4 regions of the Halobacillus sp. A1-3 genome follow, and region 4 is predicted to be linked to each of the others. Evidence: riboswitches for the same ligand, from Rfam matches in the RefSeq annotation. Region 4 holds a riboswitch; each other region holds the start of a gene.
What was found. Region 4 has a riboswitch for S-adenosylmethionine ahead of ACRYKC_RS06165 (methionine ABC transporter ATP-binding protein). Riboswitches for the same ligand answer to the same signal wherever they lie in the genome.
Positions count from the first base shown of each region.

Region 1: linked by a shared signal. The riboswitch ahead of ACRYKC_RS11120 (methionine ABC transporter ATP-binding protein) and the one ahead of ACRYKC_RS06165 (methionine ABC transporter ATP-binding protein) in region 4 are both predicted to bind S-adenosylmethionine.
Region 2: linked by a shared signal. The riboswitch ahead of ACRYKC_RS01620 (5-methyltetrahydropteroyltriglutamate--homocysteine S-methyltransferase) and the one ahead of ACRYKC_RS06165 (methionine ABC transporter ATP-binding protein) in region 4 are both predicted to bind S-adenosylmethionine.
Region 3: linked by a shared signal. The riboswitch ahead of metK (methionine adenosyltransferase) and the one ahead of ACRYKC_RS06165 (methionine ABC transporter ATP-binding protein) in region 4 are both predicted to bind S-adenosylmethionine.

Region 1 is NZ_JBPCEO010000005.1:222,303-227,104, forward strand. Features, by position in the region: gene ACRYKC_RS11100 (toprim domain-containing protein) at 115-462, shown strand; gene ACRYKC_RS11105 (thioredoxin family protein) at 473-787, shown strand; gene ACRYKC_RS11110 (hypothetical protein) at 885-1,205, shown strand; gene ACRYKC_RS11115 (TlpA family protein disulfide reductase) at 1,198-1,614, opposite strand; SAM riboswitch class I at 1,693-1,800, shown strand; SAM riboswitch class I at 1,975-2,084, shown strand; gene ACRYKC_RS11120 (methionine ABC transporter ATP-binding protein) at 2,159-3,184, shown strand; gene ACRYKC_RS11125 (methionine ABC transporter permease) at 3,177-3,845, shown strand; gene ACRYKC_RS11130 (MetQ/NlpA family ABC transporter substrate-binding protein) at 3,873-4,727, shown strand; gene ACRYKC_RS11135 (carboxymuconolactone decarboxylase family protein) at 4,795-4,802, shown strand, end outside.
Region 2 is NZ_JBPCEO010000001.1:344,572-349,373, forward strand. Features, by position in the region: gene ACRYKC_RS01615 (aldo/keto reductase) at 287-1,282, opposite strand; gene ACRYKC_RS01620 (5-methyltetrahydropteroyltriglutamate--homocysteine S-methyltransferase) at 1,347-2,462, opposite strand; SAM riboswitch class I at 2,558-2,656, opposite strand; gene ACRYKC_RS01625 (sugar O-acetyltransferase) at 2,722-3,282, opposite strand; gene ACRYKC_RS01630 (malate:quinone oxidoreductase) at 3,439-4,802, opposite strand, start outside.
Region 3 is NZ_JBPCEO010000005.1:283,684-288,485, reverse strand. Features, by position in the region: gene ACRYKC_RS11485 (alpha/beta hydrolase) at 1-56, opposite strand, end outside; gene ACRYKC_RS11480 (gamma carbonic anhydrase) at 118-630, shown strand; gene metK (methionine adenosyltransferase) at 672-1,868, opposite strand; SAM riboswitch class I at 2,082-2,195, opposite strand; gene ACRYKC_RS11470 (thiol-disulfide oxidoreductase DCC family protein) at 2,250-2,636, opposite strand; gene pckA (phosphoenolpyruvate carboxykinase (ATP)) at 2,801-4,393, shown strand; gene ytkD (RNA deprotection pyrophosphohydrolase) at 4,477-4,802, opposite strand, start outside.
Region 4 is NZ_JBPCEO010000003.1:147,348-152,149, forward strand. Features, by position in the region: gene ACRYKC_RS06155 (MetQ/NlpA family ABC transporter substrate-binding protein) at 1-444, opposite strand, end outside; gene ACRYKC_RS06160 (methionine ABC transporter permease) at 471-1,133, opposite strand; gene ACRYKC_RS06165 (methionine ABC transporter ATP-binding protein) at 1,093-2,136, opposite strand; SAM riboswitch class I at 2,211-2,315, opposite strand; gene ACRYKC_RS06170 (carboxymuconolactone decarboxylase family protein) at 2,498-2,845, shown strand; gene ACRYKC_RS06175 (GntR family transcriptional regulator) at 3,033-3,692, shown strand; gene gabT (4-aminobutyrate--2-oxoglutarate transaminase) at 3,715-4,802, shown strand, end outside.

The DNA of each region.
Region 1 (4,802 bases), on a different contig from region 4:
GTACAGACAGGGGCTACATAAGATTCCTTGTCTGACATGATCGTGTATCATATTAATCATGTTCAGACCATGTCCCTTAGACATGGTCTGTTTTCATATAGTGGGTGATAGGAAATGGATAGAGAGCGAATTGTCATTGTTGAGGGAATTACTGATAAGAAAAAGCTCAAAAAGGTACTGGATGAGGATATTGAAATCATCTGCACTCATGGCACATTAGGTGTTGAACGAATGGAAGAGCTGATTTTTGATTTCAACCTAGATGATCGTTCCGTTTACATTCTTGTAGATGAAGACGACTCGGGAAATAAGTTGAGAAAACAATTGACAGAAGAACTTCCCCATGCAGAACACATTTATATTGATAAAGCGTTTAGAGAGGTTGCCGCTACGCCAGAGCCAGAATTAGCAAGAGCACTTTTGAACAGACACTTCAGTGTAAAACCGATCTACTTGATTTAGGAGGAACAACTTGGAAGAACTAGAACAAAAAACGATTGAAACAGCGATACAGGGCGATGTGTTAGCGCTCACTTTCATTCACAGTCCTTTTTGCGGCACATGCCATTTAGCTCGACAAATGCTGACAACTATTGAAGCAACATTTGGGAAAGAGATATTTTGGGAATTCAATGCCTCGTTGCATCCCGATCTTATGGAGAAGTATCGAATAGAAAGTGTCCCATGTCTGCTCGTTACAGAAAAGGGGCGGTTAGTCGAAAAGGTCTATGCTTTTCATTCTGTTCCGAACATGTATGAGAAAGTCTCAAAATATGTAAAAGAATAATCGAATGACCCGGGAAATGACGAACGATTCTTCGCTTCAGGAGAAGGGTTGACTCCTCCTTTTAAAGAATTTTAATACAGTAAAAGGAGGAGTTTTTATGATCGATTTTATTTATGAATGGGTAGAGAACGTCAATCATCGATATGACCTGTTACCTACTTGGCGTGAACGAAAACTAAACGTTGAAGTACAAGTTGGTCAGCATCAAGTTTGTTTATTTATCGATCATTCAGGGGTTCAGTTAAAAGCAACACAAGAAGGTCAAGGAAGTCTGGTTCTGCAATCGTCTACCAGTGTTATGGAAGAATTGTTTACAGGAAGCAAAAAACTGACCTCCCTACCTGAAACGATGATTAGTGTAAAGGGAGCTTATCGAAACATCTTATTTATGGAGTCTTTACTTTTACTTTCTAGATGAGTTTACCAATGGATTCTACAATCTCTAAAAAGGAAGCTTTGTCCCCGAATTGTTCATACACGTTTCCATGCTGATCAATAATCGTCGTAGTGGGTACACCTTCACACTCGTATAGGTCGTAAATCTCCCTCCCTCTGTCTTTTAAAGTAGGCTGCGTTAAAAATTCATCAGCATACTGAACGCCTTTTTCTTCTGCTCTTTCTCTACCTGCTACATTGATGGTCAGCATTTTTACCTTCTCATGATCCATCGTTTTATAAAGCTGCTCTTTTTTTGGAAGGTCTGAACCGCAATCGGGACACCAGGAGACCCAAAACGTGAGAACAATTACTTTTCCAATATCTTCATCTAGCTGGTAAGTTTCTTCATTATGAATGTATGGTAGCTCAAATAGTGGTGCTTTTTTCAACTTTATACTCTCCTCTTTTTTTGTTGACGTGTAGGTAGTACAATGCTAACATATTTAATAATTTCATATCGACATCTTCACTTATCCAGAGTGGCGGAGGGACTGGCCCTGTGATGCCCAGCAACCGGCTCCATATGAGCACGGTGCTAATTCCTGCAAAGCGATTATCGCTTTGATAGATGAGAAGAGGTAGTAACGTAAATCTCTTCTTAATGGAAGGGATTTTTTTATTGCCTGTTTCTTTTTTATGAAAGTAGTTAATTTTCTGCTTTTTTTGTTGACACAAAATTTTGGCGGTGATACAATTCCTCTTGTGCTACTTAAGCGAGTTAAAGTGATAATCATTTAATATACCAAAATCTCTTATCCAGAGTGGCGGAGGGACTGGCCCGATGATGCCCGGCAACCCACGAACATCTTGTTCGAGAAGGTGCCAATTCCTACAGAGCGTAAGCCCTGATAGATGAGAGAACAGATTTGACTTAGGATACATACGCCTTTCTGTTCTCTGAATCAGAAAGGCGTTTTTTTATGGAGGGACAACATGATTACAATCAAAGGCTTATCCAAAGTATTTCAAACAAAAGACAAACAGGTAACTGCTGTAGATAACCTTGATCTTTCAATAAAGAAAGGCGAAATCTACGGTGTGATCGGATACAGCGGTGCCGGAAAAAGTACGTTTATAAGGCTATTGAATCGTCTGGAAGACCCTACGGGCGGTAAGGTAACCATCAACGAACAGGAATTGACCTCCCTAAGTAAAGGGAAGTTGAGAGTAGCCCGTCAGGAGATAGGGATGATTTTTCAGCACTTCAACTTACTTTGGTCTAGAACCGTTCATGACAATATCGCTTTTCCTCTGGAAATTGCCGGTACACCAAAAGCAGAAAGGCAAAAAAGAGTCAATGAATTAATAGACTTGGTCGGATTGAGTGGTCGTGGAAATTCATATCCTTCTCAGCTTAGTGGAGGACAAAAACAGAGGGTAGGTATTGCTCGGGCTTTAGCAAACAATCCTAAAGTGCTACTTTGCGACGAAGCAACATCAGCCCTTGACCCTGAGACGACAGATTCAATTTTAGACCTGCTTGTAGATATCAACGAAAAATTGGGGCTGACAATTGTTCTAATCACTCATGAAATGCACGTTATTCGCAAAATTTGTCACCAGGTGGCGGTTATGGAAGAAGGAAAAATCGTCGAACAGGGAGATGTTCTGGATGTATTCCTTCATCCTAAACAGCAAGTGACGAAGAAATTCGTCGATCAGGTCATGGGAGATCCAGAAAAAGAACACTCACTAGGGCTTATAAAAGACAATTACAAGAGTGGGGAAATCGTAAGACTCCACTTCGTTGGAGACAGTGCGAACCAAGCACTGATTAGTGATCTATCTAGAAAGTTCGTACTAGATGTGAACATTTTGCATGGTAAGATCACTCAAACGCAAAAAGGTGCTTATGGAACGATGTTTGTTCAATTTGAAGGTGCTAAAGAAGAAATTAACCGGGCGATCCATTACATCGAAGAAACGTCAGTAGAAGTGGAGGTGAACCCGAATGTTTAATCAGTGGTTTCCAAATGTAAGTATGGAAGACATGATTACGGCTACAAACGAAACATTATATATGACTTTAGTTTCCGTAGCAGGAACGTTCATTATCGGGTTGTTCCTTGGATTGCTGCTCTTTTTGTCTGGGCCGGGAGGGCTTTGGCAGAACAAGGTATTAAATATGATTACAGCATCGGTTGTTAACGTGTTCCGTGCGATTCCTTTCATTATATTAATTTTACTATTATTCCCGTTTACTGACTTTTTAATGGGAACCATCCGTGGTCCAAAAGCTGCATTACCTGCCCTTATAATCGGAGGAGCTCCATTCTATGCACGTCTAGTGGAGATCGCCCTGAAAGAAGTAAACAAAGGGGTAGTGGAAGCGGCAAAAGCAATGGGGGCAAAATATTCGACGATTATCTTTAAAGTTCTGCTTCCAGAATCGATGCCAGCCTTAATATCTGGGATCACAGTGACAGCGATCGCTCTGATCGGCTACACAGCTGTTGCAGGAGCAATCGGGGCTGGTGGTTTAGGTGACTTTGCCTATTTCTACGGATTTCAGCGTAGTAACTGGGATGTTGTATTTATTTGTACCATTCTAATCATTATTATTGTGTTCATTTTCCAATTCATCGGGGATCTTATTACCCGTAAATTGGATAAAAGATAAAAATAAAAAAAAGGGAGAGTTATTGAAATGAAAAAATTATGGACAGCCGGTCTGGCCTTATTATTTGTACTTGTACTTGCTGCATGTGGATCTTCTGAAGAAAATGCATCAGGGTCTGAAGGAGGCAGCGGAGAGGAAAGCTCTGAGATTAAAGTAGGGGCAACGAGTGTTCCTCATGCTGAAGTATTGGAACAAGCAAAACCTATTCTTGAAGAAGAGGGAATTACTTTGAAGATTGAAGAATATCAGGACTACATTCTGCCGAATAAAGATTTGGCTGAAGGACGTATAGATGCCAATTACTTTCAAACCATTCCTTATTTAGAGCTTCAAGAAGAAGAAAATGATTATGATTTTGCAAACCTTGGCGGTATTCATATTGAACCAATTGGTGTCTATTCTCAAAAGTATGACAATCTTGAAGATATTGAAGAAGGCACGACACTAGTCATGAGCCGTTCTGTTTCAACACATGGTCGTGTTCTTTCCTTATTAGAAAAAGAAGGACTTATTAAGCTGGATGAGAGTGTTGAAAAAGTAGACGCTACGGTTGATGATATTGTAGAAAATCCAAAGAACCTTGAATTTGATACAGGCGTAGATGCTGCTAACCTACCTGAAGTTTATAAACGTGAAGAAGAGGTGCTTGCTGCAATTAACACAAACTATGCTATTGAAGCAGGGCTTTCCCCTCAAGAAGATGCAATTATTCTTGAAGGCACAGATTCTCCTTATGTAAATGTTGTGGCAGCTCAAAGCAAAGACAAAGACTCTGAAGCTCTGAATAAGCTAGTTGAGGTTCTTCGTTCTGAAGAAATTCAAACCTTCATTAAAGAAGAATATGATGGAGCAGTTGTACCTGTTGAAGGGGCATCTAAATAAACGGATAAAATAGGTGATTGCGGTTTATACTAACCGCAGTCACTTATTTTTTTTGGAGGTTATGATGATGCCAGA
Region 2 (4,802 bases), on a different contig from region 4:
CAACTGTTGAAACTGCAGGCTAGTTGTTCCACCAATATGCAAATTCAAGGAGGGAATGTTATGGCTGAAGGATTTTTTTTACTATTAATTGTGTTAACAACTGTTGTGATCATCGGTAAAAGGAAAAAGAAAAAGTAATGAATATAACCTTAAGTAACCCTTGATTACCCTGTAATAAACTTTATCATCAAAAATTTCGATCCTTTCTAAATAAGATAATAAAAAACAGAACGCCTGACATTCAAATCCAAGCGTTCTGTTTTCTGTTTTTACTGTTATTTACTCATTAGCGGGAGTGCACCGGAAGTGGCGCATGTTCAGAAACAAAGCCTCTGTTTACAAGCTCGTCCCAGAACTCTTTCGGAACGTCTCGCTGAATCATTTCCAAGTCTTCTTTAATGCGGTCCGGACGTGTAGAGCCCGGAATCACAGATTTTACCGCCGGATGTGCGGTAGAGAACTGCAATGCAGCCGCTTTTAATGGAACGTCGTATTTCTGGCCAATCTCTTTTAGCTGATTGACTCGTCCGATAATGTCTGCCCCAGCTTTTTCATAATTGTAATGGTCCCCTCCAAGCAGTACACCGGAGTTATATGGACTGCCAACGACAATGTCGACATCCTTCTCTTCAGCAGATTTCATCATTCTTTCTAGAGCGTGGTCGTGATTAAGCAGCGTGTACTGTGTTGCGGATAAGCAGATATCCGGTCGCGCTTCCTCAAGTTCCATCACAAGTTCAATTGGTTCCGTCGTATTGACGCCAAGTCCCCAGCCACGAATCACACCTTCTTCACGCATTTGAGTAAGCACGCGAAAAGCTCCTTTTCTCGCTTCCTCGAATTTGGCAGTCCAATCAACACCATGAAAATCAGGAGACACATCGTGAACGAAGACCATATCTAAACGATCGGTCTTCAGACGTTCGAGACTCTGCTCAATAGACCGTTTTGTTGCATCTTCGGTGTAATCCGTGATCACCTTGTTATCACGGGCATCCTCGAACAGACCCTCTTTTTCCTCAGTCTCCTCGGTAATATAGCGGCCGACTTTCGTGCTTATCACATACTCATCGCGATCATAATGAGAGAGCACTTCACCAAGCCGCATCTCAGCTAAGCCTGCCCCGTAAAAAGGAGCGGTATCAAAATATCGTACGCCCTGATCCCAGGCGGTCTGAATCGTTGTTTGTGCTTCATCCTCAGGGACAGCCCTAAACATATTTCCTAAAGGAGCTGTACCTAGTCCTACTCTATGTTTTAAAGCATCTTCAAGAGATTTCATGAGTTTAATTCCTCCTTAGTCAATCCTATAGATTTATATCCATTCATAGGAAAAATCAAACATCTCAAGCCTCCTGCCATACCTCATCGGCAATCCTCACGACATGGCGGATTTTCTCCCACTGCTCATCTTCTGTAATCTTGTTTCCTTCTTCGGTCGAGGCAAATCCGCACTGCGGACTTAAGCAAAGCTGACTGACCGGTACAAAATCGGACGCTTCCAAAATCCGGTTCTTCACGTGATCCGGATCCTCAAGCTCACCGAATTTCGATGTGATTAATCCGAGCACAATGGAAAGGTCAGGGCGATTCACATGACGAAGCGGTTCAAAACCGCCAGAACGCTCATCATCGAACTCTAAGAAAAGTCCATCAACATCAAGACCGCCGAAAATAGTTTGGGAGACCGCTTCATAGCTGCCGCTCGTCATGAAGGTCGACTGAAAGTTCCCGCGGCAAATGTGCATCGTTACTGTCATATCCTCCGGTCGTTTCGCAATCGACTCATTCACTACGCGTGCGCATAGTTCAGCGACTTCATCCGGGTTTTGCCCCTTCTCTTCAATGGATGCTCGTCCCTCCTCAGAAAAGAACGTCGCCCATGATGTATCATCGAGCTGCAGATAGCGGCAGCCTTCCTGATAGATTCTCTCAATGAAGCCTTGATAGGCAGTAATCAAGTCTCGAACGAGGTCTTGTTGATTTTCATAGACGTCTTCATCAATCTTCGCGCGGAATAAAAGCATATTTGGACTTGGAATTGTGAGCTTCGCCACCGCATCTCCTGCGATTTGGTTTAGAAAACGGAAATGCTCAATCATATAATGATCCGTGAACCCCACTTTTCCTGTCACTATAATGCCGCGTGCTTTTGTTTCTACTCCATCAAACTGCAAGCCTTGCTCCGTATCATAGCCTTCTACGCCATCTAGACCTTCAAGAAAATCAAAATGCCACCAGCTCCTGCGGAAATCGCCGTCGGTCACGGCTTTCAACCCAGCATTCTTCTGCTTTTCTACTAACTTAAAAATCTCTTCATCTTCTATTTTCTTTAATTCCTGCGCAGTAATTTCTCCCTTTGCCCATTGAGCGCGTGCTTCTTTCAAACGCTCTGGTCGCAGGAAGCTCCCCACATGATCTCCTTTGAATGGTGCGCGCTTCACTTCTGTAGAACTAGACATTTGAACATTCCCTCTTTCTTTTTATGTATTTAGATAATAAAAAGCCCCGCTTCTCAATAAGAAGAGGGGCTGAATATCGTAACGAACCATTTCTCTTCTTATCTTTAAGCTTCACGCTTCTGGAATTAGCACAGTACTTCACGCCTGCTGCTAAGGTTTCGTCGGGCCAGTCCCTCCACCTTTCTCGATAAGAAATAATCTATTTAACTGTTATGAATTACTATACAGGAAGAACCCAAAAAGTGGCAAGAGGAATGATTTAATCCACCTGTTTTATAACCTTCGCTGGTTTCCCTCCGACCACCACATTATCTGGAACATCCTTAACCACAACGGCTCCGGATGCGATGACCGCATTGTCTCCAATCGTCACCCCTGGGTTAATCACTGCTCTTCCCCCGATCCAAACGTTATCACCAATCGTAACCGGTTTTGTATATTCAATTTCTGAGATTCTTTCTTCTGCCTTGATAGGGTGAGTATTCGTATAGATATGTACACCGGGAGCGATCATGCAGTTCTTCCCGATCGTCACTTTCCCTCCATCTAGGATGGTACAGTCGAAGTTCGCATAAAAGTTCTCCCCAACATGAATGTTATAGCCATAGTCACACCGAAACGTTGATTCTGCATAGATTTGTTCTCCAGTCGAACCTAGTAATTCCTTTAATAGAGACGCCCGTTTCTCTTCTTCTAATTCGCTCGTATCATTAAAAGAACGGACTAAAGCTCTTGCTCTCGCTAGGTCTTTTACTAATTCCTTATCTCCTGGATAATACAGTTCTCCGTCTATCATTTTTTCTTTTTCTGTTTTCACCATGGTTCCTGCCTTTCTTTTAACGTTTCTTAGACTTATTCATAAAAAATAACCTTCAATCTAAGGATAGATTAAAGGTTTTATTGATGCTATGCTAGCGATTTATGATCTTTGATGACTTTCTACGCTCTTAAATATAGCGAGAATTAAGGTTTTGGCTTAACTATAGACTGTATCTCTTTCTTCTTTTTCATTCAGCCCAAGCGTCTCCGCCGTTGACGATTTAATCTCATCAATCATCTGCGGATTTTGCATCAGCGACAACCCATAAGAAGGAATCATATCGATTAGCTTAGACTCCCACTCTTTGATATGCTGAGGGAAACAATTTTCCAAGACTTCAAGCATAACGTTAACAGCTGTAGAGGCTCCGGGTGAAGCCCCAAGCAAGGCAGCGATTGATCCATCCTCTGCACTTACCACTTCTGTACCAAACTGAAGCGTTCCTTTTCCGCCTTCTTCGGTATCTTTAATTACTTGCACGCGCTGACCTGCAACGACTAAATCCCAATCTTCACTTTTCGCTTCAGGGATAAATTCACGGATTGCTTCCATGCGCTGTTCCTTCGATTGGAGCACTTGCTGGATCAAATATTTCGTCAGTGGCATTTGCTTTGCTCCTGCACCTACCATTGTCAGAAGGTTATCCGGTTTGACGGAGTTCACCAAATCCATCAACGAACCTTCTTTTAAGAACTTAGGTGAGAAGCCGGCAAACGGCCCGAATAGCAATGACTTTCTACCGTCAATATATCTGGTATCCAAGTGCGGCACCGACATTGGCGGAGCGCCGACTGGAGCTTTTCCGTATACCTTAGCCTCATGCTGCTCGATGACTTCCGGGTTATTACAAACCATAAACTGTCCGCTTACAGGGAAGCCGCCAATTCCTTTTCCTTCTGGAATTCCGGATTTTTGCAGTAAATGTAAAGCTCCGCCGCCATTGCCGATAAACACAAAATCTGCCGTTTGGCATGCGAGTTTTTCGCCAACGGTGTCGCGAACGGTCACTTCCCATTTTCCGTCTTCGGTGCGCTTAATATCCTCAACACTATGATTATAGTTCACTTCAACACTACTATTTTCCAGGTTATCAAACAGCTTACGGGTTAACGCTCCAAAATTCACATCTGTTCCCGTATCCATTTTAGTTGCCGCAATCGGATCCTTCGTTTTGCGGTCTTTCATAATCAACGGAAGCCATTTTGCTAGTTTTTCAGGGTCATCCGAAAATTTCATCTCTTTGAACAATGGATTGTTCGACATGGTTTCATAACGTTTCTTAAGAAAGTTTACATTGTCTTCCCCGTGGACCAAACTCATATGAGGCAGGGGTCTGATAAACTCCTGAGGATTACTTAACTTGTTGTTATTGACTAAATAAGACCAGAACTGCTTCGACACCTGAAACTGTTCATTAATCTTGATCGCTTTACTTAAATCAATCGATCCGTCAGGCTTTTCTTTCGTGTAGTTCAGCTCGCACAACGCGGCATGTCCTGTTCCTGCATTATTCCACTCGT
Region 3 (4,802 bases), on a different contig from region 4:
GCCCCATGGACAATCACTATTGTAGCCAGGTTCTGTTCTGAAACCAATTTTATCATCCGTACACGACTCCTTACGATTTGCTATACTGTTTATACACATATTATAAGGGGGTTCTACATGATTTGCGAATATAAAGGAAAGCTGCCTCAAATTGATCCGAGTGCTTATATTGCAGAAGATGCCGTCATCACGGGGGATGTAAAAATCGGTGAACTTTCCAGCGTGTGGTTCAAAACCGTGATCAGAGGAGACGTTTCACCTGTACATATAGGAAAAAATGTAAATATCCAAGATTTAAGCATGCTTCATCAAAGCCCTAATCAGCCGCTAATTATTGAAGACGGAGTAACTGTCGGTCATCAAGTGACCTTACACTCTGCCCACATTAAAAAGAACGCATTGATCGGAATGGGCTCACTTATCCTTGACGGAGCAGAAATTGGTGAGCAAACTTTCATAGGAGCGGGAAGCTTAGTTCCACCCGGAAAAGTAATACCGCCAAATACGCTGGCATTTGGAAGGCCTGCAAAAGTTGTGCGTGAATTGAACGAAACGGATATTCAGGAACTTGACCGCATTCGTAAAACTTATGTTGAAAAAGGACAATATTATAAAAGCCTGCAAACCTAACTATTAAAAAAGCCTCTGAAAATGAATTCAGAGGCTTTGTTTTACTTCAAGCGGTTTATAAGTTCTTCTGCTTTATCAGTTTTTTCCCATGGAAATTCCACATCAGTCCGTCCGAAGTGACCGTAAGCAGCTGTTTGACGATAAATCGGACGACGAAGGTCCAACATTTTAATAATTCCAGCTGGACGTAGGTCAAACAAGTCTCTAACTGCTTCAACCAGCTTTTCTTCGCTTACCTTCCCTGTACCGAACGTATTTATAGAAATGGATACAGGCTGGGCAACACCGATAGCGTACGCCAGCTGAACCTCCACAGTATCTGCAAGACCTGCTGCTACGATGTTCTTAGCTACGTAACGCGCCGCATAAGCAGCGGAGCGGTCCACTTTTGTCGCATCTTTCCCACTGAAAGCGCCGCCCCCGTGTCGAGCATATCCACCATAAGTATCAACAATAATTTTTCTTCCTGTCAGACCTGCATCCCCTTGCGGCCCGCCGATTACGAAACGACCTGTAGGGTTAATGAAATATTTTGTATGATTATCAATTAAGTAAGAAGGCACAACAGGATCAATGACTTCAGCTTTAATGTCTTTTTTAATTTGATCAAGCGTAATTTCCTCAGCATGCTGAGTAGAAATAACAATAGTATCAACGCGAACCGGTTGATCATTTTCATCGTATTCAATCGTAACTTGAGTTTTCCCGTCTGGACGTAAGTACTCGAGTGTACCGTCGTTACGAACATCAGATAAGCGCTTGGAAAGTTTATGCGCAAGAGAGATCGGCAAAGGCATCAATTCTTTTGTTTCATTGTTTGCGAATCCGAACATAAGCCCCTGGTCACCTGCACCAATTGCCTCAATTTCATCCTCGCTCATTTGTCCCTCACGTGATTCATAGGCAACATCTACTCCACCGGCGATATCTGGGGACTGTTCGTCTATGGCAGTAAGAACTGCACACGTATCAGCATCAAAACCATACTTGGCTCTTGTATAGCCAATATCCTTGATCGTCTGGCGTACAATAGATGGAATATCTACATAGGTATTGGTACTGATTTCTCCAGACACTAGTACAAGTCCTGTAGTGACTGTCGTTTCACATGCGACCCTTGCATTTGGGTCGTTTTTTAAAATTTCGTCTAAGATCGCATCAGAAATCTGGTCACAAATTTTATCAGGGTGGCCCTCGGTAACAGATTCTGATGTGAATAACCGGCGATTGGCAGGCATTCTCTAAAACTCCTCCTTCTGAAAGTTCAATGAATTAGACGGAACTCTTTACCAGTATGTGTAGAAACCGTATGACAGTTTCTTTATTCGTTCATTTCATATCTTGTCCTCCGGAACTACGTACAAAGGAGGATCAAGTTCACTTATGGATCATTTCCTTATATAAAAGAAAAAACCCTTCCTGACTTAGAGGAAAGGGGCTGCTTCCTTTCGCTCTTATCGTCCAAGGAGTCATTGATCTCCTTGCTTCAGGTTAGCACCATGTCATTTGAATGACGGGTTGCCGGGCTTCAAAGGGCCTGTCCCTCCACCGACTCTGGATAAGAGAGTTTCCGTTCTTGGATATCGTATCGAAAACCATGTTTAATGTCAATTAAATACCTATGACTTAGGCAAAGAGCAAGAGCCATTCTTACACTTACCTTTGAAAAGTTTATAACGGCTTCTAGCCACGAATGCGTATAGTGGTTTTCCAATTATGCTGCTTCCAGGAATGGAAAAAAGGACTCCTGGAATAAACGTGAGCGGACATTTTCTCATAAGATAAGTAATAGCAAAGTACCCTCTCTTCTCATCTCCAGAGGGAAGCAGTACGTGTAACTCCTGTTTTATTGCTTTTTCCCTACTTTTGGGTAGAGAATTTACCTTCCCATATTGTTGAAGAGAGATCCACTCCATCGTATTAAACCAATCAAACCTTTTAAACAGACGCTTTGATTGATTACACAAGTAACAACCCCCATCGTAAAGCACAAGTGATTTGCTCATTAAATCACAACCTTTCTTCTTTTATTTTACCTGATAAAAGGGTAAAAAATAAATTGAAAGCATTTTCACAAAGAGTATGGATTATTAATATGAATGTGTTATACTAATGTTCAAATTAAGTACTTAGCTTATTGAAATCTTTTAAAAAAGGCGGGTAGACACATATGAGTGCCATTAATCAAATGTCAGAATTAAACCTCTTATTAGCCCAGGAGCATGTCCACCACCAATTATCGGTACCTCAATTAGTGGAGCACATCTTAGAGCGTCATGAAGGGGCGCTTACGGACAAAGGAGCCATCCAGGCGACCACTGGAGCTTATACAGGACGATCTCCTAAGGATAAATTTATAGTAAAAGATGATGTCTCCGCTAATAAAGTTGATTGGGGCAAGGTAAATCAGCCCATCGATGAAGACACCTTCACCACACTTTACCATAAAGTGCTCGATTACTTGAAAGATCGTGACGCCTTGTTTTCCTTTAAAGGGTTTGCTGGGGCTGATGAAAAGTTCAGGCTTCCGATCAGAGTTATTAACGAATTCGCTTGGCATAATCTGTTTGCCCGACAAATGTTCATCCGACCTTCCGAAGATGAAGTGGAAGAATTAGAGCCAGAATTCACCGTGGTATCCGCACCGACATTTAAAGCAGAACCTGATGTTGACGGAACAAATTCAGAAGCCTTTATCATGGTTTCGTTTAAACACCGTATCGTTTTAATCGGTGGAACAGAATACGCTGGCGAAATTAAGAAATCAATCTTCTCTGTTATGAACTTCATGCTTCCTCAAAAAAATGTATTGCCTATGCATTGTTCTGCTAATGTAGGAAAAGAGGGCGATGTCGCTTTATTCTTCGGTCTTTCAGGCACAGGTAAAACAACTTTGTCGGCTGATCCCAACCGGAGATTAATCGGTGATGATGAACATGCCTGGTCCAATTACGGTATCTTCAACATTGAGGGTGGCTGTTATGCGAAGTGCATAAGTTTGTCTGAGAAAAACGAACCACAGATATTTAATGCCATTCACTTTGGTTCAGTATTAGAAAACGTCGTTCTAAAACCAAATAGTCATGTTCCTGATTTTGAGGATACGAGTTTGACTGAAAATACAAGAGCAGCTTATCCGATCGATCATATAGATAATATCATCCGCCCAAGCATTGCAGGGCATCCAAACGCAATCATTTTCCTTACAGCCGATGCAACTGGTGTGCTTCCACCAATCAGTAAATTGACCAAAGAGCAGGCCATGTATCACTTCCTCAGTGGATATACCAGTAAGCTTGCCGGAACTGAAAGAGGGATTACAGAACCTCAAGCTACATTCTCAGCTTGTTTCGGTTCACCATTCCTGCCCCTTGCTCCTTCTACGTATGCAGAAATGCTTGGTGAAAAGATCGATCAGTTTGACGCAGATGTCTATTTAGTCAACACTGGGTGGACCGGAGGCCCTTATGGAGAAGGCTCCCGTATGAAGCTTTCTTATACCCGCTCTATGATTCAGGCAGCTTTAGAAGGAGAACTTGCCTCAGTAGAGACTTATAAAGACCCATTCTTTGGTTTGAGTATTCCAACTCACTGTCCAGGTGTTCCTGATGATGTACTTATTCCTAAGAGAACTTGGGATGACCCTGAACGTTACGATGAACAGGCCAAAGATTTAGCAAACAAGTTCCATGAGAACTTTAAAACATTTGTCTATGCAAGTGATAAAATCAAACAGGCTGGACCTGCCTATAATAGGCATTGATTATGTTTCCTCATCTCCTCATATAAAAAAAGCGCGCGTACGAAATAGTATCGTACGCGCGCTTTTTTGTTTTTTGTTACCAATTAGGACTCCATTTGTTCTATTCGTTTCATACATTGAGGAAGAACCTCATCCTTCATCATAAAACTGAACCGATCATTTTTCGCTAACTCCTTAGGAAGGTGCTGAAACAAAACAGGACCGTAGGTCTCAAAGTAATGTTCTTGCTCAGCCAATTCTGAAATAGTTGCAAAATAAACATTTTTGATCACATTACCGCCCTTACCCTCTACATAATACTGACCAATATAATGCAAGTCATCAACTTCAGCACCTGTCTCTTCCTTCACTTCGCGTATCGCTGCTTTTTCAGCTGTTTCCCCGTCTTCCACCTTGCCACCAGGAAATT
Region 4 (4,802 bases):
TGCCCGGGCAAGGTTTGTTGGGTCATTGGGGACTCCCATCGTACTGCCTTTTTCGATACCTTTGATATCCTCAAATTCGTTGGAATAAATACCCATAGGAGCTGTGGGAACGACAATTACTTCAGATAGATCAAGGTTGTGCTCTTTAGCGAAAGATTCTAGATAAATTTTATGCTGAAAAAGATTGGCGTCTAAATCACCGTTTGCTAGAGCTTTGTTGGGCTGAACATAATCCGTGAATTCTTTGTTTGTCACTTCGTAGCCTTTCTCTTCTAGTAGAGGAGCGATTGCTTGATTGACCATATCACTATACGGTCCGGATGTAGCTCCGAAGCGTATAGTCTTTTTTTCTGATGCATCTGCATCACCTGATGCTTCCTCTCCACAGGCTGCTAGAAAGGCAACGGAGAGTAGGGTAAGAAGCAATAAAAATAATTTCTTCATGAGTAATTCCTCCTAAGTATGTGTATTCAGCTTTTTTTAACAGATTTGGCTAAAAAGTCTCCAGCATATTGGACCACTTGTACCATTACAATCAACAAGATGACCGTTGTGAACATAACGAAGTTGTCATACCGGTAGTACCCGTAGCGTATAGCTAAGTCGCCGATTCCGCCTCCGCCAATGGCTCCGGCCATGGCTGAATAACCGATCAAGCTGATTGCGGTGATCGTCAGCCCGCTGATTAGTCCTGACTTGATTTCAGGAAAAATGATATCTTTAATGATCAGCCATGGTGACGCTCCACAGGCAATGGCTGCTTCAATTACGCCCCGGTCAATGTCCCTGGCAGAGGACTCGACAATCCTAGCATAAAAAGGAATGGCTGCTACAGATAAAGCGACAGATGCAGCTACAGGTCCTGTTGTTGTGCCTAATAGGAAGTTAGTAAAAGGGAATAAAAAGACGAGCAAGATGATAAATGGAACAGATCTAACTAGGTTAACCACAACTCCCGCTACGCTCTTTACCCATTTGTTCTCCAAAAATAGATCACGATCTGTTACGAATAATAAGAGTCCGAGTGGCAGGCCTGCAATCAAGGCGACCACAAGGCCAATTCCAACCATAATCAACGTTTCAATAAAGGATTTATTCAGCTCGGGCAACAGGGTGATGAACTGATCTGCCATGTTTCAACACCTCCACTTCTTCTAAGGTTGTTTGCAAGCTTTGCAGTGCTGCTTGTATTTCTTTTTCTTCCCCCGTCAACTCCATTACGAATGTTCCTAAAGCTTTCTCCTGAATGTAGTCAATGTTTGCGTGAAGAATGTTTCCCCTTACGTTGAATTTCTGCAAAAGGTCTGAAACAACCGATTCATTTGCTAGATTCCCGCTAAATTTCATATGTACGATGGTTCCAGTGCTTCGCTCCAAAAGCTCATCAGGAATGTTAAAATCAATGACGGTTTGGATGAACCGTTTCGTCAATGTGTTCTTTGGCGAGGAAAAAATATCGTACGTTTTACCTTCTTCAACGATTTGTCCGTCTTCCATAACTGCACAGCGATCACAAATTTCTTTCACGACTTCCATCTCATGGGTAATTAAGACGATAGTAAGGCCCAGCTCACGATTAATTTTTTTCAGAAGCTGTAGGATCGACTTCGTGGTATTAGGATCAAGTGCAGAAGTAGCTTCATCACATAAAAGTACCTTTGGATTGTTCGCAAGGGCTCGAGCGATGCTGACACGCTGCTTTTGTCCCCCGCTTAACTGGGCAGGATACTGATCTGCTTTGTCGGAGAGACCGACAAGTTCAAGGAGCTCGAGTGCACGTTTCTTGCGTTCGTTTTTACCGACACCAGAAGCTTTCAATGCAAATGCTACATTGTCTACAACGGTTTTAGCCATTGCTAAGTGAAAGCCTTGAAAAATCATCCCAATCGACTGTCTTGCTTTTCTCAGTTCTTTGGAAGACAAGGATAAGAGATCGATTCCATCTACCAATACTTTCCCGCTTGTCGGTCGTTCTAAAATGTTTAAGCAGCGTAGTAACGTACTTTTCCCGGCACCACTGTACCCGACGACTCCGAATATTTCTCCTTTTTCAATTTCCAACGACACATGATCGACACCGATAATCTGCCGCTCTTTAGATTGATAGACTTTACTCAGCTGTTCAATCGAAATCATAAGGTTTCCTCCTTTATTCCATAAAAAAACTCTTCCGAATTCGGAAGAGAGTTTCGCATAGATATTCTGCCAAACTCTTATCTTCCAGAACACTTACATTCTGCAGGAATTAGCACCACTCCTTTCGGAAGGTTGCTGTGACATCAAAGGGCCGTTCCCTCAGTCACTCTCGATAAGAATTAATAATTAGGTATATTAGATTATGTTTTATTACTTTACAGTAAACAAGCATCATTGTAAATAATATTTTAAATATTTATAAAAATAGAGGTAATATGCTCCCGAGCATTCCCAATTGTTTATTCAAATGGAAAAGCCAAGGAATGGTCACAGTATTAAATAGAAGGGAGAGTATGAAATTATGAACAAGAATGCGGAGCAGATTCTGCACGATTATCGAAAGGGGATCGAAGAACTCACGAGTCACTTACCTGAAGCAACAAAAGAATATAATCGATTTACAGGCGCATTTTTTGAAGACGGAGAATTAGAGAGAGGGACTAAACATTTGATGGTGCTTGCGATCAGCTTGAAATATGGAGACGAAGCGAGTATCACATACCACATGGACCAATGTGTAGAGATGGGGTGCACGGACCAGCAGATTTATGAAACGATGGGAGTTAGCGCTGCTTACGGGGGCGGTTCTGCGATGAGTCAGGCTGTTACAGTAGGAATGAAAATAGTAGAGGAGTTTCGAAAGCGATAATGCAAAAAGCCGGGATAATTATCCCGGCTTTTTCTATTTTGTGGCAATAAAACAATTGTTGCGTTCAGAATTTGTGTAATAATTACTAAATTCTGAAAATTATGTAGAATAAATCAATACTTTACGTTATGATGTTGATAGATTCAAATTGTATACAATCTTTGAATACAAAATGGTGGGGTAATTCATGTCAACTAAAAAGAGAAATGAAGAAATGGCCTATGAGAAGGTTAAGCGTGCCATAATGCTTAAACGTTTGAACCCTGGTCAGAGGATAACGGAAGATTGGGTCAGTAAAGAATTAAATATGAGCAGAACTCCTATTCGAGCAGCTTTCAAAAGATTAGAGAGTGAAAAGCTCATAGAGCTTGTACCTAATAAAGGAGCGGTTGTTCACAACCCTTCAAATAAAGAGTTAGAGGATGTATTTAATTTGAGAACCGTTCTTGAAACGTATGCTGCGAGTTTGGCTATTCCGGAATTGACTAGTCAGGATTTTGCAGTTTTGTATGATTTATTGAATCAAGAAAAGGAGGCTTATAGAAAGAAAGACTTTGAGGAGTTTATGAGAGTTAATGGCTTGATTCACGCCTTCCCAGCTAGAGTAGCAAATAATAAATTCCTTTTACATGAGATAGAAACACTGAATCAGTGGTCCGACTGTTATCTAATTTTGAGAGATGAATTTTATTCTACTCCAATAGATGAGGTCAAATCTATTCCTGAACATAAAGAAATCGTCTTGAAACTTGAAAATAGAGATACGAGTGGAGTGGAAGAAGCGATTCGTTCTCATATGGCCTCGACACTTAAAGATTTATCTAATCGAACATCCATATTCAATTAAATAAAAATTAAGGAGCGGTGTTATGTCAACATCTAGTATTCAAACCAATCTTCCAGGCCCTAAAGCAAGTAGTTTACTTGAACGACGTCATAGTGTGGTACCTGATGCCGTGAGCTACGGACTTCCAACGTTCGCTGAAAAAGCAGAAGGAGCCAGAATTACTGATGTAGATGGCAATACTTTTATCGACTTTGCTGGTGCGATAGGAACGATCAACGTTGGGCATTGCCATCCTAAAGTGAAGGAAGCCTTGCACAACCAAGTGGAAAAATTTATCCATACAGGTTTTAATGTCATGATGTACGAGCCTTATATTGAGTTGGCAGAGAAGCTGGCAAATTTAGCACCTGGAGCTCATCATAAGAAAGTACTCCTACAAAACAGCGGTGCAGAAGCAGTTGAAAACGCCGTTAAAATAGCTCGAAAGTACACGGGAAGGCAAGCGATAGTAACTTTCGCTAATTCATTTCACGGTCGTACTCTTATGACGATGTCCATGACGAGTAAGGTAAGACCTTACAAATATGAATTTGGGCCGTTTGCCCCAGAGGTTTATAAAGCACCTTTTCCTTATACATATCGCCGTCCTGGAGGGATGAGTGAGGGAGCTTACATTGATTTTATGATTGAGCAATTCAACGATTTTCTATTAAAAGAAGTGGCACCTGAAACGGTTGCAGCAGTGTTTATGGAACCCGTGCAAGGAGAAGGTGGTTTCATAGTCCCTGATCAGAGATTTGTCCATGCAGTGAAAGAACTTTGTGAGAAGCACGGTATTCTGTTTGTCGCAGATGAAATTCAAACTGGGTTTGGACGTACAGGCCGTTATTTTGCCTCTGAACTTTTTAGCATTACTCCGGATTTAATAACTGTTTCTAAGTCTCTTGGGGCAGGAATGCCAATCAGTGGTGTAATTGGCAGAAAAGAAATTATGGATGCAGCAGGTGCGGGGGAGCTAGGCGGGACCTACAGTGGAAACCCGGTAGCTTGTCAGGCGGCCATAGCTGCTATCGACATAATTGACAATGAAAATCTAAACGAAAGAGCTGTCGAAATTGGAGAAACCGTTAAAGCCACGTTTACGAAAATGGCCGAGAAGGTCGACTGTAT